DNA from 3 places in the Pseudarthrobacter sp. NKDBFgelt genome. Region 3 is predicted to be linked to each of the others. Evidence: riboswitches for the same ligand, from Rfam matches in the RefSeq annotation. Region 3 holds a riboswitch; each other region holds the start of a gene.
What was found. A riboswitch is a leader RNA that binds a small molecule or an ion and turns the genes downstream of it on or off. The one in region 3 is predicted to bind S-adenosylmethionine.
Positions count from the first base shown of each region.

Region 1: it holds a riboswitch for S-adenosylmethionine, as region 3 does, so the genes downstream of both, ACKAE7_RS08695 (aminotransferase class V-fold PLP-dependent enzyme) here and ACKAE7_RS16045 (homoserine O-acetyltransferase) in region 3, are expected to answer to the same signal.
Region 2: it holds a riboswitch for S-adenosylmethionine, as region 3 does, so the genes downstream of both, ACKAE7_RS03125 (DUF1737 domain-containing protein) here and ACKAE7_RS16045 (homoserine O-acetyltransferase) in region 3, are expected to answer to the same signal.

Region 1 covers NZ_JBJURL010000024.1:31,667-41,922, forward strand. The annotation lists gene ACKAE7_RS08650 (DUF4097 family beta strand repeat-containing protein) at 1-322, shown strand, start outside; gene ACKAE7_RS08655 (PadR family transcriptional regulator) at 322-933, shown strand; gene ACKAE7_RS08660 (50S ribosomal protein bL37) at 1,057-1,131, shown strand; gene rsrA (mycothiol system anti-sigma-R factor) at 1,221-1,481, opposite strand; gene ACKAE7_RS08670 (sigma-70 family RNA polymerase sigma factor) at 1,478-2,242, opposite strand; gene ACKAE7_RS08675 (DoxX family protein) at 2,592-3,140, shown strand; gene aroA (3-phosphoshikimate 1-carboxyvinyltransferase) at 3,147-4,529, shown strand; gene ACKAE7_RS08685 (ribosome small subunit-dependent GTPase A) at 4,519-5,634, shown strand; gene hisN (histidinol-phosphatase) at 5,682-6,494, shown strand; SAM riboswitch class IV at 6,654-6,767, shown strand; gene ACKAE7_RS08695 (aminotransferase class V-fold PLP-dependent enzyme) at 6,802-8,259, shown strand; gene ACKAE7_RS08700 (methyltransferase domain-containing protein) at 8,351-9,109, shown strand; gene ACKAE7_RS08705 (metal-dependent transcriptional regulator) at 9,159-9,899, shown strand; gene ACKAE7_RS08710 (fluoride efflux transporter FluC) at 9,896-10,256, shown strand, end outside.
Region 2 covers NZ_JBJURL010000007.1:16,129-26,384, reverse strand. The annotation lists gene ACKAE7_RS03155 (glutamate--cysteine ligase) at 1-1,117, shown strand, start outside; gene ACKAE7_RS03150 (endonuclease) at 1,284-3,077, opposite strand; gene ACKAE7_RS03145 (DUF1905 domain-containing protein) at 3,200-3,502, shown strand; gene ACKAE7_RS03140 (isoprenylcysteine carboxylmethyltransferase family protein) at 3,453-4,016, opposite strand; gene ACKAE7_RS03135 (O-succinylhomoserine sulfhydrylase) at 4,040-5,248, opposite strand; gene ACKAE7_RS03130 (rhodanese-like domain-containing protein) at 5,249-5,659, opposite strand; gene ACKAE7_RS03125 (DUF1737 domain-containing protein) at 5,656-5,934, opposite strand; SAM riboswitch class IV at 5,948-6,061, opposite strand; gene opgC (OpgC domain-containing protein) at 6,372-8,780, shown strand; gene ACKAE7_RS03115 (GNAT family N-acetyltransferase) at 8,836-9,426, opposite strand; gene ACKAE7_RS03110 (hypothetical protein) at 9,591-9,848, opposite strand; gene ACKAE7_RS03105 (pyridoxamine 5'-phosphate oxidase family protein) at 10,091-10,256, opposite strand, start outside.
Region 3 covers NZ_JBJURL010000067.1:56-10,311, reverse strand. The annotation lists gene ACKAE7_RS16070 (CoA-acylating methylmalonate-semialdehyde dehydrogenase) at 1-1,321, opposite strand, end outside; gene mmsB (3-hydroxyisobutyrate dehydrogenase) at 1,383-2,285, opposite strand; gene ACKAE7_RS16060 (LysR family transcriptional regulator) at 2,420-3,319, shown strand; gene ACKAE7_RS16055 (alcohol dehydrogenase catalytic domain-containing protein) at 3,372-4,490, opposite strand; gene ACKAE7_RS16050 (MFS transporter) at 4,569-5,951, opposite strand; gene ACKAE7_RS16045 (homoserine O-acetyltransferase) at 6,133-7,248, opposite strand; SAM riboswitch class IV at 7,261-7,376, opposite strand; gene ACKAE7_RS16040 (bifunctional o-acetylhomoserine/o-acetylserine sulfhydrylase) at 7,475-8,800, opposite strand; SAM riboswitch class IV at 8,843-8,959, opposite strand; gene ACKAE7_RS16035 (VOC family protein) at 9,123-9,761, shown strand; partial or broken gene ACKAE7_RS16030 (endonuclease) at 9,977-10,256, shown strand, end outside.

The DNA of each region.
Region 1 (10,256 bases), on a different contig from region 3:
CCGCCTCACCAACATCCGGGCGAACACGGTCAGCGGGGACATGAGTTTCGACCTCCAGGGCTTCACCCACGATTTCGGAGCCAACTCGGTCTCGGGAGACCTCACCATCCGGCTGCCCCACGACGTAGGCGTGGACATCATCGCCAAGTCCGCCAGCGGCGCGGTGGTGATCGGAGACCAGCGGTACACGGTAGTGGGGGGCAAGGTGGAGACCATTGCGGGCCCTGACGGCCAGCTGATGCTGGTGCGGACCAACTCAGTGTCCGGAAAGACCTCCATCTTCCACAGGACCGTGGCAGGAAACGCAGAAGCAGGCACGTAATGGCACCGGTCTTTGCCCACGGCGCGCTCCGGCTGTATCTCCTGGCGCTGCTTGAGTCCGGGCCAAAACACGGCTATGAGCTCATCAAGGCGCTCAAGGAGCGGTTCGGCGGAACATACTCCCCCAGCGCCGGCACCATCTACCCGCGGCTGGGCAAACTCGAGGAGGAAGGCCTGGTGGCCACCGAATCAGCCGGCCGCCGCACGAATTACCACATCACCGCCGCCGGGCTGGCCGAGCTTAACCGCCGCCGCGACGAGCTGGCAGGGGTGGAGAGCGACATTTCAGCCTCTGTCCGGCGGCTGGCTGACAACCTGCGCGAGGACATCCGCAGCAACATGAGGGGCCTGCGTGCGGATCTTGCCGCCACCGCCGAGGCAGCCCGTGCCAGCGCACTGTCCACGGACTTCAGGGTCCCCGGACGGCTTCCGGCCGAAAGCCAGCGGTCCCTCAAGGAAGCCGAAATGATGCTCCAGCAGTTCCGGGACGACCTTAGGGCGGAGCTGCGGCTGCAGGCCGGCAGGCAACCGCTCAGTCCCCTGGCACTGGAAACGCTGAGGACCGTGCTGGAGCAGGCCGGCATCTCCATCCGCAACTCGCTGAACTCCTAACCCCCAGGCGCCGCACCGCCGTCAATGCGCAGGTCATCCGGCTGTTCCTGGTTCGCGGGCCGCCCCGTGATGTGGGAGACTTGAGGGCAGCTCTTTTGAGTACCAACATTAAGGAGGCCAGCTATGAGCAAGCGTGCACGCAAGCGTCGTGACCGTAAGCGTGGCGGCGCGAACCACGGGAAGCGCCCCAACACCTAGGCACATGCCAGGAACTACGGTTCAAACGAAGGACCCCGGAAGCCACATGGCTTCCGGGGTCCTTTGTTATCAGCTGGGGCGGGGCGGTCCTAGGCGTCCACTGGCCGGATGGTGTGGATCCGGTCAAGAATGGCGTTCTTCAGGTTCTCCGGAGCAGCTTCGCTGCAGGAGCGTTTAACCATGTTGCGAATCACGCACTCAAGGTCGTACTGCTCCGTGCATTCCGGGCAGTCATCAAGGTGGTTTTTGATCTCCGTGATGTCCTCACGGGTCAGGGCACCGTCGAGGTACTCGTAGATGCGTTGCATCCGGCTGTCGTCGCAGTCGCCCAATCCCTGGCAGTCGCTCATTTCCTGCTCTCCTGTTGTGTGCTTTCTGCCGCGTCCTGTGAAGTAGCGGCCGTCTTGAACCCGCGCTCCGCGGCGTACTCCCCCAGCATGTCCCGCAGCATCCTCCGGCCACGGTGGAGCCGGGACATCACCGTGCCGATGGGCGTGTTCATGATTTCTGAAATTTCCTTGTAGGCGAACCCCTCCACATCCGCGAAGTAGACCGCAAGGCGGAATTCCTCGGGGATGTCCTGGAGCGCCCTTTTGACGTCGGAATCCGGAAGGTGGTCCAACGCCTCTGCCTCGGCGGAACGGAGTCCGCTGGAGGTGTGTGACTCGGCCCGCGCCAACTGCCAGTCCTCGATGGTGTCCGAGTTGGACTGGAGCGGCTCACGCTGCCGCTTTCGGTACAGATTGATGTAGGTATTCGTCAGGATGCGGTACAGCCAGGCCTTGAGGTTGGTCCCGGGCCGGTACTGGTGGAAAGCAGAGAAGGCCTTGGTATAGGCCTCCTGGACAAGGTCCTCGGCGTCAGACGGATTCCTCGCCATGCGCATGGCAGCCGAGTACAGCTGATCGACGTACTGCATCGCATCGCGTTCGAACCTCAGGCGGCGCTGTTCCACCGACTCAGTGGAAACATCCACCAGGTCCCCGCCGGTTTCGGCAGGCGCCGGGACCACAGCCGAGTCCGCAGCCTCATGCCCTGCTGCTGCGCTGCTCTTCGCTTCACTGTCGGAAGCCTCATACATGGCCGCGACGGCCGGATCCAGGGTGCTCATTGCCTTCAAGTCTACTGGGAGGCTGCGCGCCCGCGGCGAGCCATAGCTCAGCGGTTCAGCCTCGAATGAGTCCATCGCCACCGGGCCTGCTGTTTCAATTCCGTCCAACACCCGCGCCAAGGGCACAACTCCGCTCTGCTTGTCCATCCCTGTATCTGCATCTGGAAATCTGCATCCGTCGATCTGTGCCTGCCGGCAGGCCCAGATGTAGCCCAGGGTTTCCCTGCGGCAGAGCATTCCCGGATGCGTCATGAATAACCTCATGCCTTCGGCAAATATTCCCCAAAAGTGCAAGACTAGAACGGACTCCGCCGCTTTCGATGCGGTTCGTCCATCCAGGAGGAAATCCATGTCCTTTTTCCGCACGCTCGCCCGCCCCATGCTGGCCTCCAGTTTCGTCATTGCCGGAGTGGATAAGCTCAAGAATGCCGATGACACCGCGCAGCAGCTTTCGCCGCTGCTTCGCAAGGCTGCCGCGTCCCTGCCCTTCAAGTCGGACGAGAAAACCCTGGCCCGCGTTATCGGCGGAACGCAGGTGGGAGCCGGCGTGCTTTTCGGACTGGGCAAATTCTCCAGGCTCTCGGCCACGCTGCTCACGGTGATCTCCCTGCTGAACACCTTTGTTGAGTGGCGCAGTGCGGACATCAGCACCAAGGAAGGGCGGGAAAACCGCCGTAACCAGCTTCTCAAGAACCTGTCCCTGAGCGGCGGCGCCCTGCTGGCATCCGTTGACACAGCCGGCAAGCCGGGCCTGGCCTGGCGAGCGGAACACCTGGCCGCGGATGCACGCAAGAACGCCTCGCACCTGGCGGCCGACGCCCGGAAGACCACCAACAAGAAGCTCCACAAGGCGGACAAGGTTGTGCGGCGCGCTGTGGAACAGGCCACGGGGGCCTAACAACGCATGACCGCAGCAGCCGCCGTCCGGGATGACTCCGGAACGCCCCTTCCCCACTGGCCCGCGCCCTTCGCCTCCCGGCCCGTCGATGCCACCGTCACCGTGCCCGGTTCGAAGTCCCTGACCAACAGGTACCTGGTTCTTGCCGCTTTGGCCGATGGGCCGTCCCGCCTGCGGGCACCCCTGCATTCGAGGGACTCAGCCCTCATGATCGAGGCGCTCCGGCAGTTGGGCGCCACCATCACGGAGGTTCCCGGGGACGGTGCCTTCGGGCCCGACCTGGAAGTGGTTCCGCTGGACCCGGATGCTGTGTCTCCCCTCACAAGGATCGACTGCGGGCTCGCGGGTACGGTCATGCGGTTCGTTCCTCCGCTGGCCGCGCTGCGGAACGGCGAAAGCGTGTTCGACGGCGACCCCCATGCCCGCAAACGGCCGATGGGAACCATCATCGAGGCGCTCACTGCGCTGGGAGTGGCCGTTTCCGCAGAGGGGGGCGGGACGCCGTCGTCACTGCCGTTCGTTGTGGAAGGCACAGGTGAGGTCCGCGGCGGCCACCTAGTCATCGATGCCAGCGCGTCGTCCCAGTTCGTTTCGGCGCTGCTCCTGGTGGGCGCAAGGTTCACCGAGGGCCTGCACCTCGAACACGTGGGCAAGCCGGTGCCGAGCCTCGACCACATCAACATGACCGTGGCAGTCCTTCGCGGCGCCGGGGTTGCCGTTGATGACTCGGTGCCCAACCACTGGGTGGTCAGCCCCGGCCCCATCCGCGCCTTCGACCAGCGGATCGAGCAGGACCTGTCCAACGCCGGTCCCTTCCTCGCCGCCGCGCTGGCCTCCCGCGGAACCGTGCGGATCCCCGGCTGGCCGGACGAAACGCAGCAGGTCGGTGACCTCTGGCGCAGCATCCTCGCCACGATGGGCGCCGAGGTAACACTGGACGACGGCGTCCTCACGGTCACCGGGGGCCCCCGCATCAAGGGCGGAGACTTCGCCGACACCAGCGAACTCGCGCCCACCGTGGCCGCCCTGTGTGCATTGGCTGCCGGCCCCTCCCGGCTGACCGGCATCGCGCACCTGCGGGGCCACGAGACGGACCGCCTCGCCGCCCTGGTCACGGAGATCAACCGACTTGGCGGCGACGCTGAGGAAACCAGCGACGGCCTGGTGATCCGTCCCGCACAGCTGCATGCCGGCGTCGTGCACAGCTATGCCGACCACCGCATGGCCACCGCGGGAGCCATACTCGGCCTCGCCGTGGAGGGCGTCCAGGTGGAGGACATCGGCACCACCGCCAAGACCATGCCGGATTTCCCCCGGCTGTGGGCAGACATGCTGGCGCAGAATGGCCCCGCCGCAGCGGCGTCGGAAGGTTCCAGCGGTGGCGCGTAGCACTGATTCCTGGGATGAATCGGACGTCCGGATCCGGCCCAGCAAGAAGGGCTCCCGGCCCCGCACCAAGGACAGGCCAAGCCATGATGACGCCGTCACGGGACGCATCATCACCGTTGACCGGGGCCGGTACACCGCAGTGGTGGGAGAAGACTCCGGCAAGGAGCGGGTAGTCATTGCCGCCCGGGCCAGGGAACTCCGCCGGAACCCGGTGGTCGCAGGAGATTTTGTCTCTCTGGTCGGCGACGTCTCCGGGGAGCCGGACACCCTGGCACGGCTGGTGAAGATCCAGGACCGCAAGACCCTGCTGCGGCGCAGCGCGGACGACACGGACCCTGTGGAACGGGCAGTGGTGGCCAATGCCGACCAGCTGGTGATCGTGGTGGCAGCAGCGAACCCCGAGCCGCGGACCGGCTTCATCGACCGAGCCCTTGTGGCCGCCTACGACGCCGGCATCGAACCGATCCTGCTGGTCACCAAGGCGGACGTCAAAGATCCGGCGGAATTGCTGTCCACCTACACCCACCTGGACTTTCCCGTGATCATCAGCCGGACGGCCGATTCCGCGGCCTCGGGCATTGACGCCCGTTCCGACGACGGCCTGTCCGCCCGGCTGGACAGCTCGGCCGTCGCCGAGATGCGGGGCTACCTGGACGGCAAGGTCACCGTGATGCTGGGACACTCAGGCGTTGGAAAGTCAACGATGGTCAATGCGCTGACCGGGGCGGAACGGGCCACCGGCGGAGTGAACGCCGTGACGGGCCGCGGCCGGCACACGTCGTCGTCGGCCCTTGCGCTGAAGCTGGCGGATGCGCCATCCGGAAGCTGGATCATCGACACCCCCGGCATCCGCTCGTTCGGCCTGGCGCACGTGGACCCGGACCGCATCCTCCGCTCGTTCCCGGACCTCTCCCCCGGCATCGACGACTGCGAGCGAGGGTGCAAGCACACCGCCACTGCGGTGAACTGCGGACTGGACGCATGGGTGGGCGCGGGGCACGCCGGCCCCACCGGAGCAGCAAGGCTTGGCTCCCTTCGGCGCCTCCTCGGCACGGACCCGCGGCTGGAAGCCCAGGAGGCAAAGGAACTGGGAAGCGTCACCTGACGGGCCCGCTTCCCGGCAGAACGGCGCGCAGACGGTAGTTTGGAACCATGATCCAACCCGCTTCGAGCTACAACGATGACCTGCGCCTGGCCCACGTCCTGGCCGATTCCGTGGATGACCAGACCATGAGCCGCTTCAAGGCCCAGGACCTCCACATTGAGACCAAGCCGGACCTGACGCCCGTCACCGATGCGGACAAGGCAGCCGAGGAGGCCATCCGCGGCCAGCTCTCCCGGTCCCGTCCACGCGATGCCGTACTCGGCGAGGAGTTCGGCAGCACAGGCCACGGGTCGCGGCGGTGGATTATCGACCCCATTGACGGCACCAAGAACTTCGTCCGGGGCGTTCCTGTCTGGGCCACCCTGATCGCTCTGGTGGATGAGGGCGAGCCGGTGGTGGGCGTGGTCAGCGCTCCCGCCCTGGGCAAGCGCTGGTGGGCCGCCAAGGGCATGGGAGCCTACATGGGGCGTTCCCTTGCCGCGGCCACCCGCCTCCGGGTGTCCAATGTGTCCAGCCTGTCCGATGCTTCCCTTTCCTATTCGAGCCTGGGCGGCTGGAAGGAACGCGGAAACCTTAATGAATTCCTGGGCCTTACCGAGGACGTGTGGCGGACCCGGGCGTTTGGTGACTTCTGGTCCTACTGCATGGTGGCCGAAGGTTCGGTGGACATCGCCTGCGAGCCCGAACTGAACCTCTACGACATGGCCGCACTGGTGCCCATCGTGGTGGAGGCGGGTGGCCGCTTCACCTCGCTGGAGGGCGAGGACGGTCCGTTCGGCGGGAACGCCCTGGCCACCAATTCCATCCTGCACTCCGAGGTGCTGCGCCGGCTTAACCCGAACCTGGACGACCTCCTCTAGTCCCGGCAGCACGAATAATCGACGGCGGGCGCCCCCGAAAGGAGGCGTCCGCCGTCGTGTTCTTCGGTTCAGGTGCCTCTTTTCAACCGTACGTAACAAAGCCCTTAACATTTCCGCGGGCTTTTAACCTTCGCTGCCCATGTCTTACGCTCTTAACCAGGTCACGAGTGCCAGCGCAAAACCCCGGTTTGCTGGCCGGCAACCCTCCATTCGCGGTGGGGTGCCCCGGGTGACGACCAGGCCGGTCCGGAACGGATGCGGCAAGCGCGGATTCCTGCATGGAGTCCTGTTGTGAAGTGAGGTCTCTGTGACAACTGCCACCGTCTCCCCCGAAGCCGCCTCCCCCCAAGCCGCTGTCCAGCATCAGGCAGCCGCCCTGCCGGGTTCACCGGAGCTCTTTAACCAGCGCCGCACCGCCGCCGGCCGTCCGCTCGCCGCGGTCAGCGGCGCCGAAATCCAGGCCCCGCTGATCCACGGCGGCCACGTCCGGTACGCCAACCTGGACTATGGCGCATCGGCCCCCGCCCTCTCGGTGGTGTCGGCCTACCTCAACGAGATCCTGCCCTTCTACGCCAGCGTCCACCGCGGTGCCGGCTACGCGTCCCAGATCAGCACCTCGGTCTATGAGAACGCCCGCGCCATCGTCCGCGACTTCGTGGGCGGCCGCCCGGACGATTCGGTGATCTTCACCCGGAACACCACTGACTCCCTCAACCTGCTGGCGGGATGCCTGCCTGTCACCGACGGACGGCCCGACGGCGACGTCCTTTACCTCGACATTGAGCACCACGCCAACCTCCTGCCGTGGCAGGGTGTCCCCCACCGCAGCATCGTGGCAGCGGACACCATTGCGGAAACGATTGACACCGTCCGTGCGGAACTGCAGCAGGGCGGCGTCAGCCTGCTCGCCGTGACCGGAGCTTCCAACGTCACGGGCGAAATCCTTCCCATCCGTGCCCTTGCCGCGCTGGCGCACGAGCACGGGGCAAGGATCGCGGTGGACGCGGCCCAACTGGCCCCACACCGGCGGATCGACATCACCGCGGACAACGTCGACTACGTAGCCTTCTCGGGCCACAAGCTCTACGCACCTTTTGGTGCCGGCGTGCTGGTGGGCCGGCCGGACTGGCTCGACGCCGGAACACCGCACCTTGCCGGCGGCGGCGCCGTCAAGGAAGCCAGGCTCGACGGCGTCAGCTGGGCAACCGGCCCGGCCCGCCACGAGGGCGGATCACCGAACGTGCTGGGTGCGGCGACCCTGGCCCGCGCCACGCAGGTCATCGCGGAACTGGACCAGGACCGCTGGCATGCCCACGAATCAGCCATCCGCTCCTTCCTGGTGGAAGGCCTACAGGAGATCGACGGCGTCACCGTCCACCAGATCTTCAAGGACACGAACCCGGACACCGACACCATCGGCGTGGTCAACTTTTCCGTGGAAGGCTACGACGCCGGCCTGGTGGCCGCCTACCTGTCGGCAGAACATGGAGTGGGCCTGCGCGACGGCCGCTTCTGCGCGCACCCGCTGCTGAAGCGGCTGGGCCTTCCTTCCGGTTCCCTTCGGGCCAGCTTCGGCGTCGGTTCAAGGCTGGAGGATGCCGAGCGTCTGCTGACCGGCATCCGGGACCTGCGGACCAAGGGCCTTGGCTGGGACTATGTGGTGGACGCGGGCCGCTGGGTTCCGGCCCATGACAACCGCACGTACCCCCACTGGGCGCCCAACACACCGGGAACGGCCGGAGCCGCGCCCTGCATCGACGACTGACCCGGGGCTGGCCTGCCGGCTGGTGCCCTGCCGCTGCGGCTGATGCGGTAAATTCGGAGGACACCAAAAAACCGGATGAAGGAGGCCGCGCGTGGCACGGGGTGGCCCACGGCTGGATCACGGCCGGCGCCGGGAGCTCGGCCAGAGCTTCCAGGACGGCGGCAGGCACTACCAGCAGGTGCGGCCCGGCTACCCTGGCGAATCAGCGCGCTGGCTGGTGCCTCCAGGGGCACGCAATGCGCTCGACGTGGGCGCCGGTACCGGGAAATTCACCGAACTGCTGCTCGACCTCGGTCTGTCCGTCACGGCCGTGGACCCGTCAGCGGACATGCTCGGGCAGTTGGCTGAGCACTGCCCCGCCGCCACGGCTGTCCTTGGCACCGCAGAGGCGACCGGCCTGCCTGACGCGGCTTTCGACGTCGTCACCGTAGCGCAGGCGTGGCACTGGTGCGATGCCCTGAGGGCCAGCACCGAACTGGCCCGCGTCCTCCGCCCCCACGGAACGCTGGGACTGGTCTGGAACCAGCTGGACACGTCCGTCCCCTGGGTTCACCGGCTCTCCAGGATCATGCATGCCGGGGATGTCTACAAACCCGGCCACCGCCCGCTCATAGGACCCGAGTTCGAGGCGCTGGAGGACCACCTCACGCGCTGGCAGGACTCCGTGACAACCGCAGACCTCATGGAGCTGACAAAATCCCGGAGCTACTACCTGCGCGCCGGCGAGGCCACCCGGGCGAAAGTGCTGGCCAACCTGGACTGGTACCTTCACGACCACTTGGGCCACGGGCCGGACGAAGAATTGAAACTGCCGTACCTGACGCTCGCATGGCGGGCGGTCCGGGCATGAGCGCCCTCCAGTCCACGTGCGGCCAAGGGCAGCCGGTAGGCTGGATCCTGTGAAGACCAGTGCTCCCTCCTCCTCCATAGAGGACTACGTCAAGGTCATCTATTCCTTCACTGAGTGGCAGGACAAACCCATCACCTCCTCCCAGCTGGCACAGCGCCTGGGGGTGGCCAATTCCTCCGTTTCGGAGATGGTCCGGAAGCTGAAGGACCAGGGCCTGGTGGACCACAAGCCGTACAGTGCCATCAGGCTCACGGCGTCCGGCCTGCAGCTTGCCCTCGCCATGGTGCGGCGCCACCGCCTCATAGAGACCTACCTTGTTCAGCAGCTTGGGTACAGCTGGGACGAGGTCCACGACGAAGCCGAGCTTCTGGAGCACGCCGTCTCGGACACGTTCATAGAACGCGTTGCGGCGAAACTGGGCAACCCGCAGCGGGATCCGCACGGCGATCCGATCCCCACGGCGGACGGCCAGGTCTTTATGCCCCGAGCGCACCTCATGGGAGAGCTGGACCAGGGCCACACGGGCCGCATCACCCGGATCAGCGATGACAACCCGGACCTGCTCCGCTACCTTGCGGCCGAAGAGATAGACCTCGACGCCGAAGTGGAGGTGGTGGGCCGCAGGCCGTTCGGAGGCGCCCTGGTGGTGCGTGTCCGGGACTCAGGCCGTACGCGCGACTACGACCTGGCCGATGAGATCACGTCGGCGCTGTGGGTCCACAGCGACCGCCCCCACCCAGGCTGCCTTCTCGCGGACGCCGGATTTCCCCCCAGCTCGCCCGGGGCATGAGCGGGCCGAAGACATCGTGGGCACCCAGGGCAGGCGCCTGGCTGGCCGTTGCCGCAGGGGGCCTGGCGGGGACAGAACTCCGGTACGTCCTGGGGCTGGCCTTTCCGGAAGTCTCCGGATCCATTCCCTGGACCACCCTTAGCGTCAACGTGGCGGGCAGCTTTGTCCTGGCCGCCCTGACCACCATCTGGATGGCCCGCCCGCGCACCCCCTTCTGGTTGCGGGCAGGGCTGGGGCCAGGTCTCTTGGGCTCCTTCACCACGTTCTCAGCCGTGGTCTTTTCCCTGGACCAGCTGGTGCGGGCGGGTCAGCACGGAATGTGGACTGCATATCTGGCGCTTTCGGTGGTGCTGGGGC
Region 2 (10,256 bases), on a different contig from region 3:
TGCTCCCGATGCCCGCGCGCTGGAAACCGAAGACAAGACCGTTTACGACGACGACGAGATGGGCTTGAGTGCCGAGCTTAAGCTTGAGCAGATCGAGACCCAGACGCGGCCCTGCCTGGAGTATGGTGTCCTGCTGGACCAGATCCGTGCCGGCCGGACGCTTGCTGACCGGGCTGCCCAAAAGAACGGTGCCCGGGTGGCGGCGCTTGCCACCTCGCCCTTGGCCTCCACCAGCCATACGACACCGGACCCCCGGTATGCCCGGATGCTGGAGCGCTTCGGCCTCACGGCGCAGGAGCAGCTCACGTGTGGCTTCCATGTGCATACCTATATTGAATCGCCGGAAGAAGGCGTGGCGGTCCTGGACCGGATCCGGGACAAACTTGCCGTGCTGACCGCGTTGAGCGCGAACTCCCCGTTCTGGAACGGTGTGCCGACTGGCTTTGAGAGCTACCGGACCCAGGCCTGGAACCGCTGGCCCACCTCAGGACCCGCGGGGATCTACGGAACCTACCCCGCGTACCGGCGGGTGGTCACGCGGCTGCTGGACAGCGGGGTGATGCTGGACGAGGGGATGCTCTACTTCGACGCCAGGCTTTCGCGGAACCACCCCACCGTGGAAGTGAGAGTGGCCGATGTCTGCCTCCGTGCCGAGGATGCCGCGCTCATCGCACTCCTGGTGCGTGCACTGGTGGAGTCGGCCAGCCGGGAGTGGCGGGACGGGGTGGACCCCGCGCCAGTGCCCACTGTGCTGTTGCGCATGGCTGCATGGCAGGCGAGCAGCAGCGGGCTTAGCGGGGAACTGTTGGATTTCGGTACCTTCCGGCCGGCCCGGGCCACGGATGTGGTGCGTTCGCTGGTGGATTACCTCGCGCCCGTCCTGGACGAACAGGGGGAGCTCGCCATCGTGCGGCAGGGCGTGGAGGACATCATCGCCCGCGGCACCGGGGCGGCTGAGCAGCGCCGGGTCCGTGACAAGGCCATGGCAGGTTCTTCACCCGAAGATCTCGGCCTGGGCGCCGTGGTAAACCACGCGGTGAATATCACCATGCGTGGGGCCATGGACCTTTCGGAAGTGGAAGCGGCCCCGGACCTGCTGCGCGTCCGGCAGTCCTAGGCGCTCCTGGGCATACGAGGGGCTGCCTCTTGAGCAGACAGGGGCTGCGCGTACGGCAAGGCATATGCCACGGGAGGCTGGCCAGCTTTATACCCGGGGGCGCGCTGGGCAGATCTCCGCGTCCGGCGACCTTGCTCTGTCCTAAAGGAGCGATAGTTGCTCTCTCCTAAAGGACAGCAAGGGAGGCTTCCAGCAGTAGGTGCCACTCAGGGAACGGATCCTGGGGAAGTTCATCCTCGGTGGGTCCGGGGTCTTCCGGCACGTCCACGTCTGGCGGATCGAAGTCATCGGGCAGGTCCAGGTCCTGGGGCATCCCAAAGTGCTCAACAAAGCCCTGGAGGGTCAGGCCTCCGATCGCAGACAAACTCGGTTGTCCTTCCGATTTCGTTGCCGTACTCCACATGTCCGTAACCCAGTCTGGCCAGTGGGGTGGTTCCCAGTCCTGGTGTTCGCTTTTGTAGTGGCGCCCGGACGGTGAGATCCAGCCGGGTGGTTCATCCTTGGTGGCCGGTGTCGGTTTCCACCCGCTGCTGTGCCGAAGTTTGTGGTGCTTCGGGCAGGGCTGTCCGAGATTGCTGATCCCGGTGGTCCCGCCATGGTGCCAGGCCAGGAGGTGGTCTGCCTCGTTATCCAACGAAGGGTTGCTGCAGCCGGGGAAGGGGCATGTGCCGTCCCGCAGCCGCAGCCAGTTCCGCATGGCTTTGGTAACCCGGTAGCTGGTCCGCCCGATCTCCAGCGGCGCCCCGTCCCTCGGATCGACAAGGACCCGGTGGAACGAATCGGCACCGTTCGCGACCAGGTCCCGTGCCATGGACGGCGGGATGGGCCCGAAGCCGTCCAGCACGGCCGGCTCATCCGTCAGGCCCATCAGCGCGACTACCGGGACCATGACGAGCACCTGCGCCCGCACCGCAGACGACAGCCCGACGGGATCCATCCCGGCACCCGCCCCGTCGTTGGTACCCAACCCGTCGCCGTTGCCTGTACTCACCCATTCGCTGTTGCCTGTATGAAGGCGGGAGCTGTCGCCTGTATGAAGGCGGGAGCTGTCGTCTGTATGAAGGCGGGAGCTGTCTCCATTACCGCGGCTGGCGCCGCTGGTGAGGATCGCTTCGGCGAAGTCGTCGGCCCGGATCTGGGTGAGGGTGCGGGACTCGTCGGGTCCCTGCGCGGCCCGGGCGAGGGCGTTGAGCCGGTTCCAGCCCGCCATTGCCTGATGGGCGGGGAGGCAGGCCGAGAGCCAGGCCATGCCGTCCTGGTCCGGCCGGTATTCCACCCGCCGGTCCGCCAGACCCTTGGCGTGGCGCTTCTCGATCGATTCGGGATGGTGGCGTTCGCGCCAGGTACGGGCCTTGGCCTTGAACCGGTAGGCGGGCATCTCCCCGATCATGGCCGCGGCGCCAGGCCGGACCGTGTCCGGGTCCAGGAAGTGCGCCTCCAGAGCGGCTGCCCCGGCGGCGTCGAGGGTGGCTGCCTCCTCCGCCATCCCCCGGGCATGCGCCCAGGAAATCGAACCGCCCTGCAACGCTGCGAGCGTCCGTTGCAGGGTGGTTGTCAGGGCGTGGGACTCGGCCAACAAGGCACCGGCGGCGCGGTCACCGATCACCAGGGCACACCCGACCTCGGCCACCAGGCTCCGGTCCTGCGCCGTGGCCTCATGCGGCGAGGACGGCGGACCGTTCAGCACACTCGTGGCGGCCGCGAGAACCTGAACCGCCTGAGCCTTCAACGCCGCCAGCTTCGCCTCCGCCCGGGCCACCCCGGCAAGGACATCCAACGCCCCATCAGCAACCCGCTGCAACTCATCATCCAAACCAGCAGCAGGAGTTGGGCCCGCTTCTGCGGCAGGATCCGGCTCACCAGCCGCGGCACCGTCCCTGCCATCCAACGCAGCAGTAAACGCAGCGATGCCAGCCATAACGGCTTCCTCCGCCTGCACCACCGCCGGGTTCGTTTCCATACAAACATCATCTTGCGGGGGTCTGACAAAAAGAGCCATGCGGCAGGGGCTGTGGATAACTAGTGGGCTGCTGGTCATCCACAGCCCTGGCGGCACTACCGCAGGCATGCCATACTCGGCGCGTGACGTCGTCGTACTCGTTCAAAGCGGAGCTGTGGCTGTACCCGGGCGAGGCTGGCTGGCATTTCCTCACCCTGCCGCCGGACGTGGCGGACGATGTCCGCGCACAAAATGCAGGGCGCAGCAAGGCGTTTGGCTCAGTCCAGGTGAGTGCAGAAATTGCCGGCCACACTTGGCAGACCTCGCTCTTCCCGGACACCAAAACAGGGACGTACCTCCTGCCGGTCAAGAAGGCCATCAGGGCCAAGGCACGGATCAGCGAAGGCGACGCCGTCGAAGTCCGCCTCTCCGTCCAGGGCACCTGAAGCCCACACAGCGCCTGATGCCCGCACAGCGCCTTCCCACATAGCGCGGCACCGCCCTCCGGTACTCAGCGAACGCCCCACCGAAGGAAGCGGCGAGGCTGGCCTCCTCCCGCAAGACCTGGCGATGGACGGCACCGGCCGCCACCGGAAGTGCGGCCAGGCTCCACGCGTTGCGCCGTACCAGCCCAATGCCCAGATGCAGCAGCGTCCAGCCCACATACATAGGGTTGCGCGAGAATGAATACGGGCCGGACGTCAAAAGCTCAGCCGGCCGGGTGAGGAGAGTGCGGTGGGCTGCCCACCATGACCAAGTGACGAGGACGCCACCTGCGGCGAGCGATGCGCCGCCCGCTGTCCGCAGACGCCTCTGCCAGCGGCTTGATATCCCCGAAAGCCTGATTGGAACCAGGCGCTGAAGGGCCGCGCCGGCGGCGATGCCCAGCAAGTTCTGCTCCGGCAGGGGGATGTTGGACAGCAGCAGCCGCCAGCCGGGAGCAGCGACCTTTCCAGGCATGTCCACCACCACCGTCCGGAGTGCTAGATCTGCTTGAGCGCCTGCTCCAGGTCGCCGATGAGGTCGTCCACATCCTCCAGCCCAACGGAAAGCCGCACCACGCCGTCGCTCAGGCCGATCGCCGCCCTGCCCTCCGGCCCCATGGCGCGGTGCGTGGTGGTGGCCGGGTGGGTGATAAGGGACTTGGCGTCGCCCAGGTTGTTGGAGATATCGATGATCCGCAGGCCGTCCAGCAGCGCGAACGCTGCTTCCTTCCCGGAACGGCCCCCGGAGGGCGCAAGCTCGAGGGTGAGGACGGTGCCTCCGGCGCTCATCTGCTTTGCCGCCAGCTCATACTGCGGGTGCGATTTCAGCAGCGGGTACTTCACCCAGCTGACAGCAGGCTGCTCCTCCAGCCACTCTGCGAGCCGCAGCGCGGTGGCCGAGGAATGGTTGACGCGCAGCGCCATGGTCTCAAGGCCCTTGGTGAGCACCCACGCATTGAACGCGGACAACGCCGGTCCGGTGTGCCGCATCAGCTGCTTCACCGGGCCGTCGATGAACTCCTTGGTGCCCAGGATGGCGCCGCCGAGCACCCTGCCCTGGCCGTCGATGTGCTTGGTTCCGGAGTACACAATGACGTCCGCGCCGAACTGCCCGCAGCGCTGCAGCAGGGGAGTGGCGAAGACATTGTCGACGACGACGGTCGCCCCGGCTGCGTGCGCCAATTCGCTGACCGCGGCGATGTCCACGATCTCCTGCATCGGGTTGGATGGCGATTCAAAGAAGACGGCGGTGGTGGGCTTGGACAGGGCCTCGCTCCACTGCTCCAGGTCCGGCCCGTCCACGAAGACGGTTTCCACGCCCCACCGCGGCAGGATCTCGTTGAGGATCACAAAGCAGGATCCGAACAGCGAGCGGGCGGCAACCACGCGGTCTCCGGCTGCCAGCAGGGCACCGAGGGCGGTGAACACAGCGGACATCCCGGACGCCGTCGCAAAGCACGCCTCGGTTCCTTCCAGCAGGCGGAGACGCTCCTGGAAGGTGGCCACGGAAGGATTGCCGTAGCGGGAGTAGACAAAGCGCTCGTCCTCGCCCGTGAAGGCGCGCTCGGCGGCAGCGGCGGATTCGTAGACAAAGCCTGAGTTCAGGAAAATGGCTTCGCTGGTTTCCTGGAAGTTGGTGCGGTCCAGCCCGCCACGCACGGCCTGGGTATCGGGGCTCCAGCCGGCGGCATCCTCGTTGAAGGTCACTTAGATCTTTCCCAGGTTGGTTGGCAGGCCGCGGTTCTTCCAGCCGTTGACGGTGCGTTCGCCGAAGCGGTCGGGGTCGCCTTCAAAGCCCTCGAGCACGTTGTAGGAGGTGAAGCCGGCCTGGGTGGCCGCTATGGCTGCCGCGATGGACCGCTGGCCGGAGCGGCACAGGAACACCAGTTCGGTTGAACGGTCCTCGGGCGCCTGCTGGTTGAGGTCGTTGATGAAGTCAGGGTTGGGGATGCCGCCGGGGAAAGTCCACTGAATGAACAGCGGATCGTTTTCTGTTGCTTTAGTCTCCGGGATCCCGATGTGGGCCCATTCGCCCTCGGTGCGCACATCCACCAGGATGGCGCCCTGTTCCAGCTTGTCCCAGGCCTCCTGCGGCGTCAGGTCTCCTGCGTAGCTCACGCGTGGCCCTCGCCGTCGAACTCAAGGTCGTCGCCGGCGGACTCGAGGTCGTCCACGGCGTCCGCCACTGCGGCGTCCGCAGAGGCGATCGCTGCCGGCAGGACCACGGCCTGTGCCACGATCACGCTGGTGCCGTTGAAGGTTGCCGCCGGGCTGCCGTGCAGCACATAGCCTTCGGCCAGGGCGTTCGAGATCCGCTCGCAGAATTCACGGTTGTCCGGGCCGCTGACGAGGCGGTAGGACAGTTTTTCTTCAGGGGCAGGTGCGTCAGACACGACGGATCTCCTTCTCTCACGCTTGCAGCTCGAATGGTCGATATGCCGAGTATTCACCTGAGGCACCCCGCCGTGGAAGGAGGGTTGCCGACCGGCCAGTCAGGGCTTGGCGCCGGTACTCATTACTCCCCAAAAACGTAACACTTGCCGCCCGGCGCTGCACCGCCGTCGTCGTCATGTTGCGTAACTGAAGGATGCAGGGCGGACCGCGGCGCAAAAGACGCGTCCGCCGCCTCTCTTTAACTTACGACGGCGACGCCACCTTGGGTGCGCGGGCGCCAGGTGCCTGCCGCCCCCGTCAGCCCGATAAAGTTTCTGCAGGGGCGCTCCGCCCCGCCACTGGAGAAATCAGTCCCTGGGGGGTCTTCATCAGCACGCAATCCGATGCCGCGTCCACACGTCCCGCCCGGAGCCGCCGGCTGCGGCCCCTCCACCGGATGGCTGCGCTCCTCGCCGCCGTGCTGATGGCCGTCCTGGCGGTGGTGGTGCCCGCCGGGTCAGCGCAGGCAGCGCGGAGCTTCCCGGAGGAAGGCAAGCCGCTGCTGGGGGCAGTCCTCGAATGGGGAGAGGACACCGCCGGCGGCTTCTCCGAACGGCTCAGGGCATCCCCCGCAATCTTCGGACACGACATCGCCTTCCCGTTCCGTGCCGCGGAGGAGAACGATATCCGGGGCTTCCTGGAGCAATCCGCCGGGCAGGGTGCCCATGTGATGCTCACGGTGAGGCCTGCTGTCCCGCTGGACCAGGTCACCGCTGACGCTGCCGCGGCCTTCGCTGGGGAAGTGCGCCGGTTGCAGGGGGATTTCAATGGCCAGCTGCTCATCCGCTTTGCGCCGGACATGAATGCCAGCTGGGTGGAATGGGGCCAGCAGCCGGGCGACTACCGGCTGGCATTCCGGGCGGTAACGGCGGCGTTTCGGGATGCCGGCGCCAGCTATGTCATGGTGTGGGAGCCGTACCTGGGCAAGGACTACCCCTTTGACCGGAACCGGAATGCGCCCGGGCCCGGAACTGAGGGATTCTCCCTGCTGGACACTAATGGGGACGGCGCCTGGAATGGCTCGGACAAAGCCTACGAACCCTACTTCCCGGGAGACGACGCCGTGGACTGGGTGGGCCTGACGGCCTACCACGATGACACCGCAGGGGGCGCCGCCGTCAATACCGTACCCCGCACCGGTGAGCTGCAGGAGATGCTCACGGCCTCCGGCGGGGAGAACTTCTACGGGACATATGCCGCGGGGCTGGACAAGCCTTTCATGCTGCAGACTTCAGCCTTCTACAGCCCGTCCTCCGGAGGCGCTGCGGAAGGGGAGATCAAGAACGGCTGGTGGGATCAGGTCCTGGGCGTTGCCGCGTCACCCGACTTTGCACTGACCGGGGCAGTGGTCTGGGACGAACGCACCAGCACACGGGACACCGGGGTGGCCAGCATCGACTGGCGGCTCACCGGAAACGCCGGTATTGCGGACGCTGCCCACACCCGGCTTGAGAAGTCGCCTGTGCTGACGGGGCCTGTTACCGATGTCAGCTCGGGTCCCGGGTTCGTCAGGTCCAATACGCTTTCGGGGGCTGCCGCCTGGACCGTTGGGGCCGCGCTCATCATCCTCCTGGTGGCGCTGTGGCAGCTCCCCGCCAGGTTGAGTGCGGTCACGGCGTGGGGCTACAGCGATCCGTCCGGCAGGGACTCACGCGTGGACCTGCTCCGCGGCCTGGCCATCGTGTTCGTGGTGGTGAACCACCTGGGCATGGTGTCGCTGTTCCAACTCCTGACCCAGGAAGCGGTGGGCTTCGTTTCGGGTGCCGAGCTGTTCGTCCTGTTCTCCGGCCTGGTGGTGGGCATGGTCTACGGGCCCAGGGCGAAGGACGATTTTGGAACGGTGGTGGACCTCACCTCGCGCCGGGCAGGCAAGCTCTACGTAACGGCGCTCGTGGTGCTGGTGGGCGTCTTCCTCCTGTCGCTGCTGCCTTTCTTCCGGACCGAGGCGCTCACAACGTTCGTGGACCAGGGCACCGGCGGGGCAGGACACGACGGAGCCGGACGCACCTACGATCTTTACGCGGGCATGGAATCGCTGTTCCAGTTCCCTGTGCCGGCGCAGGTGCTTCCCGCCATCCTGCTGCTCCAGTTCGGGCCGTGGCAGTTCAACGTGATGGGCCTCTACGTGGTGCTGCTGCTGGCCAGCCCGCTGATCCTGGCCGCCCTCAACCGCGGCAAAACTGTCTGGGTGCTGGCGGCATCACTGGCCGTGTACGCGGTGGGTACGGTGACGCGTTTCCGGCTCTTGCCGTCGCAGTTCGAGGATTCATTCCCCTTGCTGGTGTGGCAGGTGCTGTTCGTCATCGGCCTGGCGGCCGGGTTCCACCGGCGGGGCATCGTGGCCTGGCTTTCAGCGCACACGTGGGTGGTGGCGGCCTGCACTGCCCTGGCCTTCGCGTTCGCTTTTATGTCCTGGGGCAACCCGTACCTGGCCAACGGGTTTGACGTGCGACTGGCGATCATCCCGGACACCGCGTACCGGGCCATGTACGACCTGTTCTTCGGGCGCACCTACCTTGCCCCGGGCCGGTTGCTCAACGTCCTGGTCCTGGTGGTGGCGGCGTATGCCTTCCTCACCGCGTACTGGAAACCGGTACAGCGCGCCTTGGGCTGGTTCCTGGTTCCCCTGGGCCGAGCAACCCTCTACGTGTTCATCATGCATGTGGTCCTCATCGCCGTGATCGCCAACATTTCGGTGCTCCAGCAAGAGAACATCCTCATCAACACCCTGGCCTACGCCGTGGTGCTGGGGCTCCTCTGGGTAATGGTGCGGACGCGGTTCCTCTTCAAAATCATCCCCACCTGAGGATGCGCCCCGGCGCGCAGCCCGTGCGCTCTTGCCGGGGGCTGACAGGAGGGGCTCAGGCGTGCGGCAGGATCAGCTGGTGAAGCAGGTGGTCCTGCCACTGCCCCGCGATTTTCAGGTATTCCGGCGCGACCCCGATCTCCCGGAACCCTGCACGCTGCAGGATCCGCCGCGACGCTGTGTTGTGGGGCAGGGTTGCCGCCTGGATACGGTGAAGCCCAAGCGTCGTCCGGGCGTAGTTGGCTGCGTGGAGAACGGCGGCTGTGCCGATCCCTTGCCCGGTGAGTTCGTGGTCCACCCAGTAGCCCAGATTGGCACTGAGGAAGGGGCCGTGCACGATTCCCGTCAGCGTGACCGCCCCAACCACGCGTCCGGCTCGGTGGCCTGCGCGCACTGTGCCTCCGCCGTCGTCCTCTCCTTCGACCAATACCCAGGGGACTTCGGTGCCTAACGCGTGCTGGGCGAGTTTGGCGCGGATGATGTCCGCCTGGTGTCCGCTGGTGAAGAACCTGTCAGTGCGTTTCGGCTCCCAAGGAGCCAGGTGCTCCAGATTGCGCTGATAGGCCCTGGCCAAGGCAGGGGCATCCGCGACCTCGAGCAACCGGATGAGGAGTCCTCCGCGCAGATAAGCGCTGCTGCCAGTCATGTACCGGGCACCTTTCAGGGGGGTGCTCCGCAGACGGAGCAACGTTTACGCGACCGAAATGATTCGGCATCCGGCGGCAGGTAGGAGTCCCCGGATACAGGAACGGCGTGGACCCCGGTGCCGAAAGCACGTGGTCCACGCCGTTATCTGTCTACTGCGGCTTGTTATACGAGTCCGGGGTAGCTCGCCAGGATGTAATCGGCGGCAGCCGGGCCCTTCATGCGCAGCCCGTTGTGGCCGGAAGCAATCCTGCGGTGGTTCATGGCTGCCCAAAACTCGGATTCCGGTCCGGGCTTCTGCTGGTTGATAAAGCACCAGCTGGTGTACAGGCCGTACAGGCGGTCGCGGTCCAGCGTGGATTCCGAGGCCTGGTCGAGGTAGGTGGCTTCTTTGAGAAAGAGGTCGAACTGCGAATGTGCCAAGACGGCTTCCCTTCGCTAAGTGCGGTGGTACTGCCGTTCGGCTACAGCAGCTAACCTCAATGCCGTGCACGGGGCAATGGAGTGTGGATGAAGGTGTCACTGCCGCATCTACAATGTAGACTTTACCCGTAGACAACCAATCAAGCAAGCGTATGGACTATCCATCCCCACCGGTCAGCCGCCGCCCCCAACTGCCCATCCGGCGTCGGAAATTTCCTGCCGCCGGAGAGCCTTGGACACCACTATTCGAAGGAAGCGCGGCGCCTGTCCTGCGCCCGGGTTGCCCAGACGTCCGGGCGGTTCACCTTGAAGCGGCGGCCCGTCAGCGCCCGGGCTGAGAGCCGGATGTAGTTCGCCTTTTCGCCCGGCTGCCACGGCTCGAGACCCAAGCTGTCTACGGCATCCTTG
Region 3 (10,256 bases):
CCGGCACCGGAATGGGCACATTGACGCCAACCATCCCGGCTTCGACGTCGAACTCGAACTGCCGCGCGGCGCCGCCGTCGCGGGTGAAAATGGCAACCCCGTTGCCGAACTCGTTGTCGTTGACCAGGCGGACAGCGTCACTGTAGCTGTCCACCCGGACCACGGACAGGACGGGGCCGAAGATCTCGTCGTCGTAGACCTTCATGCCGGGCTTGACGTGGTCCACCAGGCTGACGCCGATGAAGAACCCGTTCGAGTCGAACTGCTGTGACCGGCCGTCCACAACCACCGTGGCCCCTTCGCTTTCGGCGCCGGCAACGTAGGAGGCAACTTTCTCGCGGTGTTCCGCGGTGATCAGCGGACCCATCTGCGATGCCGGATCCGTGCCGGGGCCGATCTTAAGGGTGGCCATCCGGCTCTTGATGGCAGCCACGAGGTCGTCGGCGATGCTGCCGACGGCGACGAGCACGCTCACCGCCATGCATCGCTCACCCGCAGAGCCGTAGGCGGCGGAGATGGCGGCGTCGGCGGCCATGTCCAGGTCCGCATCCGGCAGGACCACCATGTGGTTCTTAGCTCCGCCCAGGGCCTGGACCCGTTTGCCGTGGTCGGCTGCCCGCTTGTAGATCGATTGGGCGATGGGTGTTGATCCAACGAAGCTGACTGCTTTGACATCCTGGTGCTCGAGCAGGGTGTCCACGGCTTCCTTGTCGCCCTGGACCACGTTCAGCACCCCGGCCGGGAGTCCGGCCTCGGCGAACACCTCAGCGATGAACACGGCAGAGGACGGGTCCTTTTCGCTGGGTTTCAGAAGCACTGTGTTGCCGCATGCCAGGGCGCTGCCGATCATCCAGAGCGGCACCATAGCCGGGAAGTTGAATGGCGTAATGCAGGCCACCACGCCCACGGGCTGACGGACGGAGTGGACATCCACACCGCTGGACACCTGCTCGGAGCGTTCTCCCTTGAGCATGTGGGACAGGCCGGTGGCGAACTCGATATTCTCGAGGCCACGGGAGATCTCCCCTTCGGCATCGGAGAGAACTTTGCCGTGCTCGCTGGTCAGGATGGCGGCGAGCTCGGACTTGCGCTCATTGAGGATTTCGCGGACACGGAAAAAGATGTTGGTCCGTTTGGCGAGGCTCGCGGCCCGCCACGCCGGGAGCGCGGCTTTGGCTGCGGCAATGGCTTCCTCCACCCTGGCGGCGGAGGCCAGCGCCACCTGTTTTTCCTGCTCGCCGGTGGCGGGATTGAAGACGGGGCCGAAGCGCTCGGCCTCGGTGACGCGGTTGCCGTTGATGTAATGCGGAATGGTGTGCATGAAGGTTTCTTTCTAAGGAGTTCAGATGGCTGTGGCGTGGACGGCGGACTCGCGCAGGCAGCTACTTCGCAGCATCGAGCGAGCCATCGGCAAGCTTGATGATCATGGAGCAGTCCTTGCCGGACTCGCCTGCGTCAATGAGGCGCTGGTACAGCTGCTGCACGTGCCTGCCGATTTCGAGCGGCGTTCCTGTGTCCTCGGCAGCGCTGATGGCCAGTCCGATGTCCTTGTTCGCCAGTTCGGCGGTGAACGTGGGTGCGAATTCATTGTTGGATGCTGCGGTGGGAACGACACCCGGTACGGGATACCAGGTGCGCAGGGCCCAGCTGTCACCGGAGGAAACCGAGGCGATGTCCCAAAAGACTTTCTTGTCCAGGCCCAGCCTGTCCGCCAGCACGGCACCCTCCGCCGTGGACGCCAGGTTGATCAGGAGCATCAGGTTGTTGCAGATCTTGGCCGCCTGCCCCGTGGTGGGTCCGCCGGTGGGGATGACGTTGGCGGCCATCGGCTCGATGAAGCGGCTGGCGTCCGCCACGGCGCCCGGTTCGCCGCCCACCATGAACGTCAGCGTTCCAGCCTTTGCGCCGCTCATGCCGCCCGAAACCGGGGCGTCGACGAAGCGGAAGCCGGCGGCAGCGGCGGCGTCGTGCAGTTCCTTCGCGGCTGCGATGTCGATGGTGGAGGAATCGATGAGGAGGGTGTTTGTAGCGGCGTGCGCCAGCACCCCGTCCCCGCCCAGGTAGACCGCCTTGGCGTGCTCGCCTTTCGGAAGCATGGTGAAGACGGCGTCGGCGCCCGCCACGGCTTCTGCGATGCTGCCTGCCGGCTTTACCCCTCCGGCTTCAGCGGCGGCGAGGGCTGCCGGGTTGAGGTCGAACCCCCGTACGTCGTGCCCGGCCTTTGCCAGGTTCGCCGACATGGACCCTCCCATGTTCCCCAAACCAATCCAACCGATTACTGCCATGGCATAAGCTCCTTTGCTGTGTCTCCGACCGGCGGCCGTAACGTCTGTGTCCACCATCACACCCCGCTATAGTGCAATCAAGGGAAAAAATCACAGATGGCATGTGCACTGATGCACATGCCTGGAAGGCAGGCATGACGCAGCTACCGAGTCCGGACGACCTGCTGATCCTGCTGACAGTGGCCCGGCTGGGGCGTTTCAACGCCGTCGCCGAAACGCTGGGCACAACGCACACCACCATTTCGCGCCGGATCCTGGCCCTCGACAGGCAGCTGGGCGGCCGCACCCTGGAGCGCAGCCCGCACGGGTGGGAACTCACGGAGCTTGGAGCTTCGGCCGTGGCCGCGGCGGAAAGGATCGAGGAAACGCTCGGCTCGCTGGCCGCTGCCACAAGCCAGGACCGGGACGCCCTGTCCGGCATGGTGCGCATCAGCACCTCCGACGGGTTCGGCGCCGAATTCGTGACGCCTGCGCTGGTCCGCCTGCAGCAGCGGCATCCACTGCTGAACGTGGAGATGTTGAGTGCCACGCGCAGGGTCAGCCAGAACCGCTCCGGCGTGGACCTTGAAGTGGTGGTGGGACGCACCGACGTGAGCAACGCCCAGGCCATCTTCCTGACCAACTACTTCCTCCGGCTTTACGCCAGCCCCGCCTACGCCGCGGAGCGCGGCCTGCCGGAGACGCCCGACGGCGTGAGGCAGCACGGCTTCGTCTCTTACGTTGAGTCCGCGCTCCAGGTTGCCGAGCTGGGGCACCGGTCCTCGCAGCTTCCAATGCCGAAGTCCAGCTTCCAGGCGACCAGCATCTTTGCCCAGGTGGAGGCGGTGCGCCGGGGCGCCGGAATCGGGCTGCTGCCGAACTTCATGGTGGCGCGCAACCCCGAGTTCGTTCCGGTGCTCCCCGAAGCGTTCCAGCGCCAGGTCCCCATCTGGGCAGTGGCCCGCCCGGAGTCGCTGCGGTCCGCCCGGGTGCAGGCCGTGATCGGTGCGCTTCAGCATGAGGTGGCGGAGCGCCAGGATCTGCTGGCCGCCTGAGCTGCTGACAGCTTCGGTGGAGGACGCCGGCGTCGTGGCCCCAAGGCCGGTTTCACGCCTGGAAGAGCCGCCTCACCACCTGCCCGGCGGCGAGCGCGTCGAGGCCTTCGTTGATCTCCGCCAGTGGCCTGGTGTCCGTGTGCAGCAGCTCAACGGGTAGCCGGCCCTCGCGCCAGTACCCCAGGTAGAGGGGAATGTCCCGGTCCGGAACGGCGTCGCCCATGTAGGAGCCCAGCAGCCGCTTGCCCGCGCCGGCAAACTGCAGCGCAGGCACTGTCAGCTCAGCGGTGGGGTGCGGCAGGCCGACGGAAACCACCGCGCCGCCCCTCGTCACATGCCCGAGACAGGACGCAATCACCGGGGCCGAGCCCACTGCCTCGATCGCGATGTCCACGCCGTCACCCGCGGCTTCCGAGATCAGGCGGGCGGCGTCCTCCGGGGTCCCCACCGCGGTTGCCCCACACTTCATGGCAAGTCCGTGCTTGGCCGTGTTCGGATCAATGGCAATGACGGCGGAGGCACCGGCGAGCGTGGCAGCCATAACGGCCGAAAGCCCCACTGCGCCGAGCCCGAAGACGGCGATGGACTGGCCTTCCCGGATGTCGGCCGTGTTGAGGACGGCGCCCATTCCGGTGAGCACGGCGCAACCGAACATCGCCGCGACTGTGTCGGGGACGTCGTCGTCGATCACCACCACTGATTCGCGGGCCACCACCGCGTAATCCGCGAAGGCGGAAACCCCCAGGTGGTGGTTGATCCGCTCCCCCGCAGGCGTGCGCAGCAGCGCCTCACCGTGCAGAAGGTCACCGGAGCCGTTGACCTCGGCGGCCCGGTGGCAGAGCGCGGGCCGCCCAGCCAGGCAGGCGCGGCAGGAACCGCAACTGGGGACGAAAACGAGGACCACGTGGTCCCCCACGGAAACGTCGGTGACGCCCTCACCCACCGACGCTACCCGTCCCACGGCCTCGTGACCCAGTGCCATGGGAAGCGGCCGGACGCGGGATCCGTCCACCACTGACAGGTCTGAGTGGCACAGGCTGGAGTAGGTGACGGTGACGCCCAGCTCGCCGGCGCGGGGTTCGGGGCGGCTGAGCTCCTGGACCACCAGGGGCTGCGCTTCGGCGTAACTGGTGCCAGGAGGAACTGTGGAATAGAGGACTGCTGCTCGCATGGTGTTCCTGACTTTATGTTTGTGGACAGGCAGCTGCCGTGGCCGTGGTGCTGTGCCGTGGGGAGTACTTCCTGGCGGCTATTTCTTGGCCGCGGCCAGGAGATCGGCGGTGCCCTGGGCGTCAGCGGCATCGACATCATGAAGTGAGATACCGCGGGTTTCCCTGAGGAAGAACACCGAGATCGCTGTCACGACGCAGGCGCCCAGGAGGTAGAACGCCACCGGAAGGGACGAGCCGAAGCTGGCCAGCAGCGAGCTGGCGATGATGGGCGCCAGCGAGCCGGCCACGATGGAGGTCACCTGGTAGCCGAGGGAAACGCCGGAATACCGCATGCGGGTGGGGAACATTTCCGCCATGATGGACGGCTGGCCAGCGTACATGAGGGCGTGGAACAGCAGGCCGATGGTGATGGCTGCCAGGATAATGAAATCGTTGGCGGTGTCCATCATCGGGAAGGCGAAGAAGCCCCACGTTCCTGCGAGGATTGCACCGGCCATGTACACCGGGCGGCGTCCCAGGGAATCGGACATCTTGCCCACCAGCGGTACTGCGCAGAAGTGGATGAAGTGTGCCACCAGCAGGAGGAGCAGGATGCGGGAGGTGTCCGTCTGCACCACCACCTTCAGGTAGGTGATGGAGAACGTGACTACAAGGTAGTACAGGATGTTCTCCGCAAAGCGCAGGCCCATGGCGGTGAACACGCCACGCGGGTACCGGCGGAAGACTTCGGCAACACCGTAGCCCTTGTTCTCGACGGTTACTTCCTTGCGGGCCTCGAGGAAGATCGGCGCGTCCTGGACCTTGGTGCGGATGTAGTAGCCGATGATGACGATCACTGCGGAGAGCCAGAAGGCGACGCGCCAGCCCCAGCTGAGGAAGGCTTCCGGGGAGAGGGTGGAGGACAGGGTGAACAGGACGGCGGTGGCGAGCAGGTTGCCCATGGGGACAGCGGACTGCGGCCAGCTTGACCAGAAGCCGCGGGACTTGTTCGGGCTGTGCTCGGCGACGAGGAGCACGGCTCCGCCCCATTCGCCGCCCACCGCGAAGCCCTGGACGAAGCGCAGGAACACCAGCAGCGCCGGGGCCCAGTAGCCGATCTGCGCAAAGGTCGGCAGGCAGCCCATGAGGAAGGTGGCAACACCCACCAGGATGATGCTCAGCTGCAGCAGCTGCTTGCGGCCAAACTTGTCGCCGAAGTGGCCGAAGACGATGCCGCCGATGGGGCGGGCAACGAAGCCGACCGCGTAGGTGACGAAGGCTGCGATGATGCCGTCCAGCTCGGTTCCGGAATTGGGGAAGAACAGCTTGCCGAACACCAGCGTGGCGGCGGAGGCGTAGAGGAAGAACTCGTACCACTCAACCACGGTGCCGGCCATGGAGGCCGTGACGACCTTCTTCAGGCCTGAGGACTTGACGTCGGTTTCCTCGGGCCGCCGCGCGGCGGACTTTTCCGTACTCATTGATGAACTCCTTCGGCGTCTTCTTCGACACCACTGGGACAGTCTGTGGCGGATACGTGTGATTTTGGCCACGAACCGCCGGGTCCCAACGAGTATGGTCCGCCTGAACACCAAGCTCAACGGCGAATCATGCAGAGGCTATCTGCATAAATGCACATTTGCCTGCCTGTGAGGGGAAGTTTTATGCCGAGAGGTGCGCCCGGAGCTGGTGGCCCAGCTGGCCTATTTCGGTCAGGAAGCCGTCATGGCCTATCGGCGCCTCAATGACGTGGACGTCCACTTCTCCCGGCAGGGCCGCGGCAAGTTCCCGGGACTGGGCCGGGAAATAGAGCCGGTCAGAATCCACGGCTGCCACGAAGAAGCGCGCACGCGACCGCGCCAGGGTCTCGGGAAGCGGCCCCCGGCCCCGGCAGATGTCATGGCTCATCAGGGCCTCGGTGATGGCGATGTAGCTGTTGGCATCAAACCGCCGGACCAGCTTGTTCCCCTGGTGGTCCAGGTAGCTTTCCACCTGGTAGCGTCCGCGGGCGGCCAGGACGCCACCCTGCAGGGGTGACTCCGGAGCCTGGGGTTCGCGGCCGAACCTGCCTTCCAGTTCCGCCGCGGAGCGGTAGGTGATGTGCGCGATCCGCCGGGCCAGGGCCAGGCCGTCCTCGGGGAACGGGCCGCCGTAGTAGTCGCCGCCATTGAAATTGGCATCCTGGCGGATCGCCAGGGTCTGCGCCTGTGCGAACGCAATCTGCTCGGCCGTGCTGGCGGCGCCGATGGAGATCACTCCGCAGCGCTGCACCCGCTCCGGGAAGGAGATGGCCCACTCAAGTGCGCGGGCTCCGCCCATGGAACCGCCCAGCACCGCAAACCAGCTCCGGATCCCCAGCTGGTCAGCCAGCCGGGCCTCCGCCACAGTGCTGTCCCGCAGCGTGACCAGGGGAAACCGGGATCCCCAGGGGGCCCCGTCCGGTGCCGGCGACGACGGCCCGGTGGACCCGTAGCAGCCGCCCACAATGTTGATGGACACTACAAAGAACCGGTCCGTGTCCACGGGCGCACCCGGCCCGGCCAGCTGCTCCCACCAGCCCGGTTCGTCGGTATCGCCGCGGGTCACGTGGGTGCTGCCGGTCAGGGCATGTTCGATCAGGACGGCATTGCTGGCGTCCGCGTTAAGGGTGCCCCAGGTTTCGTAGGCCAGGGTGACCTCGGGCAGGTAGCCGCCGGCTTCAAGGTCCAGTCCCCCAATGGAGGCATAGCGGACGATTCCGTGTTCGGGGACGGTGGTACGGGTGACGGTAACCGTCATGGCAAGACCTCTTCTACGCGCTTGCCCGCCGTCGAATGACCGGCAGGCCAGGTCTTCACCCGGGGCACCCCACCGCGGAAGGAGGGTTGCCGGCCAGCAAGCCGGGGCTGTCACTGGCACTCATGACCTGGTTCGAGTGTACGAAACAGCCCCCGCCTGCCGCCAAGAGTGTGACTGGTTGTGACTTCCCCGGCCTGCCGCCGTGGTGGGTTCTTCGGGTGCCTGGCTAGGCTCCGGTGGCATCCTTCGCTGCCCGGAATCCGGCTTCCAGGTCCGCCAGGATGTCATCGATGTGTTCGATTCCCACCGACAGCCGGACCAGGCCGGGGGTTACGCCGGCAACAGCCTGCTGCTCCGGGGAAAGCTGACTGTGGGTGGTCGACGCCGGGTGGATGACAAGGGAGCGGACGTCACCGATGTTCGCCACATGGGAGTGCAGCTCCAGCGCGTCCACGAAGCGCTTGCCGGCCTCGGCTCCGCCGGCCAGGTTGAAGGACACAATGGCGCCCGTGCCCTTGGGGCCATACTTGCGGCCCCGCTCGTACCACGGGCTGGAGGGCAACCCCGCATAGGCGACGGATTCGACGTCGTCCCTTCCCTCCAGCCAGCGCGCCACTTCCGTGGCGTTGGCAACGTGCCGTTCCACGCGCAGGCTCAGCGTTTCCAGGCCCTGTGCGATCAGGAATGCGTTGAACGGGGAGACGGCGGAGCCCAGGTCCCGGAGCAACTGGACGCGGGCCTTGAGGATGTAGGACAGGTTGGCGCCAAGGGCACCGTCCTTGCCCAGGTCCCTGGCGTACACCAGCCCGTTGTAGGTGGGGTCCGGGGTGTTGAAGCCCGGGAACTTCGCCGGGTCCTTGCCGAAGTCGAAGTTTCCTGAGTCCACGATCACGCCGGCAATCGCGGAGCCGTGGCCGCCCAGGTACTTGGTTGCCGAATGGACAACGATGTCCGCTCCCCATTCCAGCGGGCGGATCAGGTACGGGGTGGACAGGGTGTTGTCCACGATCAGGGGCACACCGGCCTCGTGTGCCACCTGGGAGATGCCTTCGATGTCCAGGACGTCCTGCCGGGGGTTGGAAACCACCTCGCCGAAGAACAGCTTGGTGTTGGGCTGCACTGCAGTGCGCCACTGCTCCAGGTTGTCCGGGTCCGCCACGAAGGTCACCGAAATGCCGAACTTCTTCAGGGTGTGGGCAAAGAGGTTGTATGTTCCGCCGTAAAGGCTGGGGCTGGCAACAATATGGTCGCCGGCCTCCGCAATGTTCAGGATGGCGAAGGTCTCGGCGGCCTGGCCCGAACTCAGCAGCAGTGCCCCCAGCCCGCCTTCAAGGCTGGCGATCCGCTGTTCCACGGCCTCCTGGGTGGGGTTGCCGATGCGGGTATAGATGGGTGCCAGTTCAGCAAGGGCGAACCGGTTGGCGGCGCTCTCGGCGCTGGGAAAAACGAAGGACGTGGTCTGGTAGATAGGAAGTGCCCGGGCGCCTGTGGCACTGTCCGGCTCCTGTCCTGCATGGATCTGGCGGGTTTCGAATGACCATCCGTTGGACAACTAAGGCTCCTTTGACTGGGCCCGGCATGCACGAAGCACCGCGGGCCGCGCTTGCCATCCGGCCATTTACCGGACAGCCAGGTCCTCACCCGGGGCACCCCACCGCGGAAGGAGGGTTGCCGGCCAGCAAGCCGGGGCTTGGCGCTGGCACTCATAACCTGAGCCCAGTGTAGGAACACCTGCACAAAGCGGCACAGCATTGTGACGAACATGGTCCCGCGCATGACCCCTGCGGGAGTCCGCGCAATCACTTTCCGCAGGGGAAATCCCAGTAAGGCTACCCTTAGCTGAGAGCCCGATCACAAAGTGCCAAGATGTTGCCATGCGCATGGATCACGTCTCTTACGCCTGTGAACACGATGGCCTGGCTGCCACCACCGAACGTATTTCCTCTGCCCTCGGCGTTGAGGCAGTGAAGGGTGGAGTACACCCTCGGTTCGGAACCCGGAATATGATCATCCCGCTCGCGGGGCACAAGTACCTTGAGGTCGTTGAGGTCCTGGACCACCCGGCTTCGGACAAGGCCCCCTTCGGCCAGGCAGTGCGTGCACGGTCTGCAGCCGGCGGCGGCTGGATGGGCTGGTGCGTCGAGGTAGATGACCTGGCCCCCTTTGAGGAACGCCTGGGCCGCTCCTCAGTCAACGGCAACCGTAAGTTCCCTGACGGCCGCGAACTGGTTTGGAAACAGATCGGCATCCTCGGCCTGATCGCGGACCCCCAGGTCCCGTACATGCTCAAGTGGGAGGGCGATCCTTCCCTGCACCCCTCCAACGCTTATGAGAGCAACGTCAAGATGAGTTGCCTCACCATAGCCGGCTCTGCCGCCCGGGTAACCGAGTGGCTGGGTGAACCCGTGGAGAAGCCGCTGGAAGATGTAGCCGTGGAATGGGTGGCACCGCACGGAACCCCCGGGATCCTTTCGGTGACTTTCGAGACCGCCAACGGGGCAGTCATTATCTGATGCCCCCTCCCGGCATGGGTTCGCCCCCGCCGGGTATCAACCCGGGCCGGTACTTGAGACTGCCCGCGTAAGCTTCGGCCGCCATCAGCAGGTGACAACGGCGTCACCCGCCGATGGCGGCCGAATTCGTCTCCCAGCAGTTCCAGTTTGCCGTGTTTCCCGCATGCCCGGCCTCTTCCGGCGTCAATGTCAGACCCCCTTGCCATGATGGGTTTATGGGCAGCGAAGCGGTGGCGAAGGCGTTTGCGGACATCAGGGCCGCGCTTGCCGTGCTCAACGCTGAGGTGGACGGGTGTGGTGCGGAGCCGTTCTCTGCTGCCGATCCGTTGGCCGGGCTGGCGGACGGGAGCCTGGACATTCTCGCCGGCGCGGCGGCTGTGGAGGCCGGCGTGGCGGGGTTGAAGGCCCGTGCTGCCATGAAGTACGCCGACACCGCCCATGCCCTGGCCCCTCCCGGGATGCCGGTGCAGGCACAGGAAATGGCCGTCGCCGCGG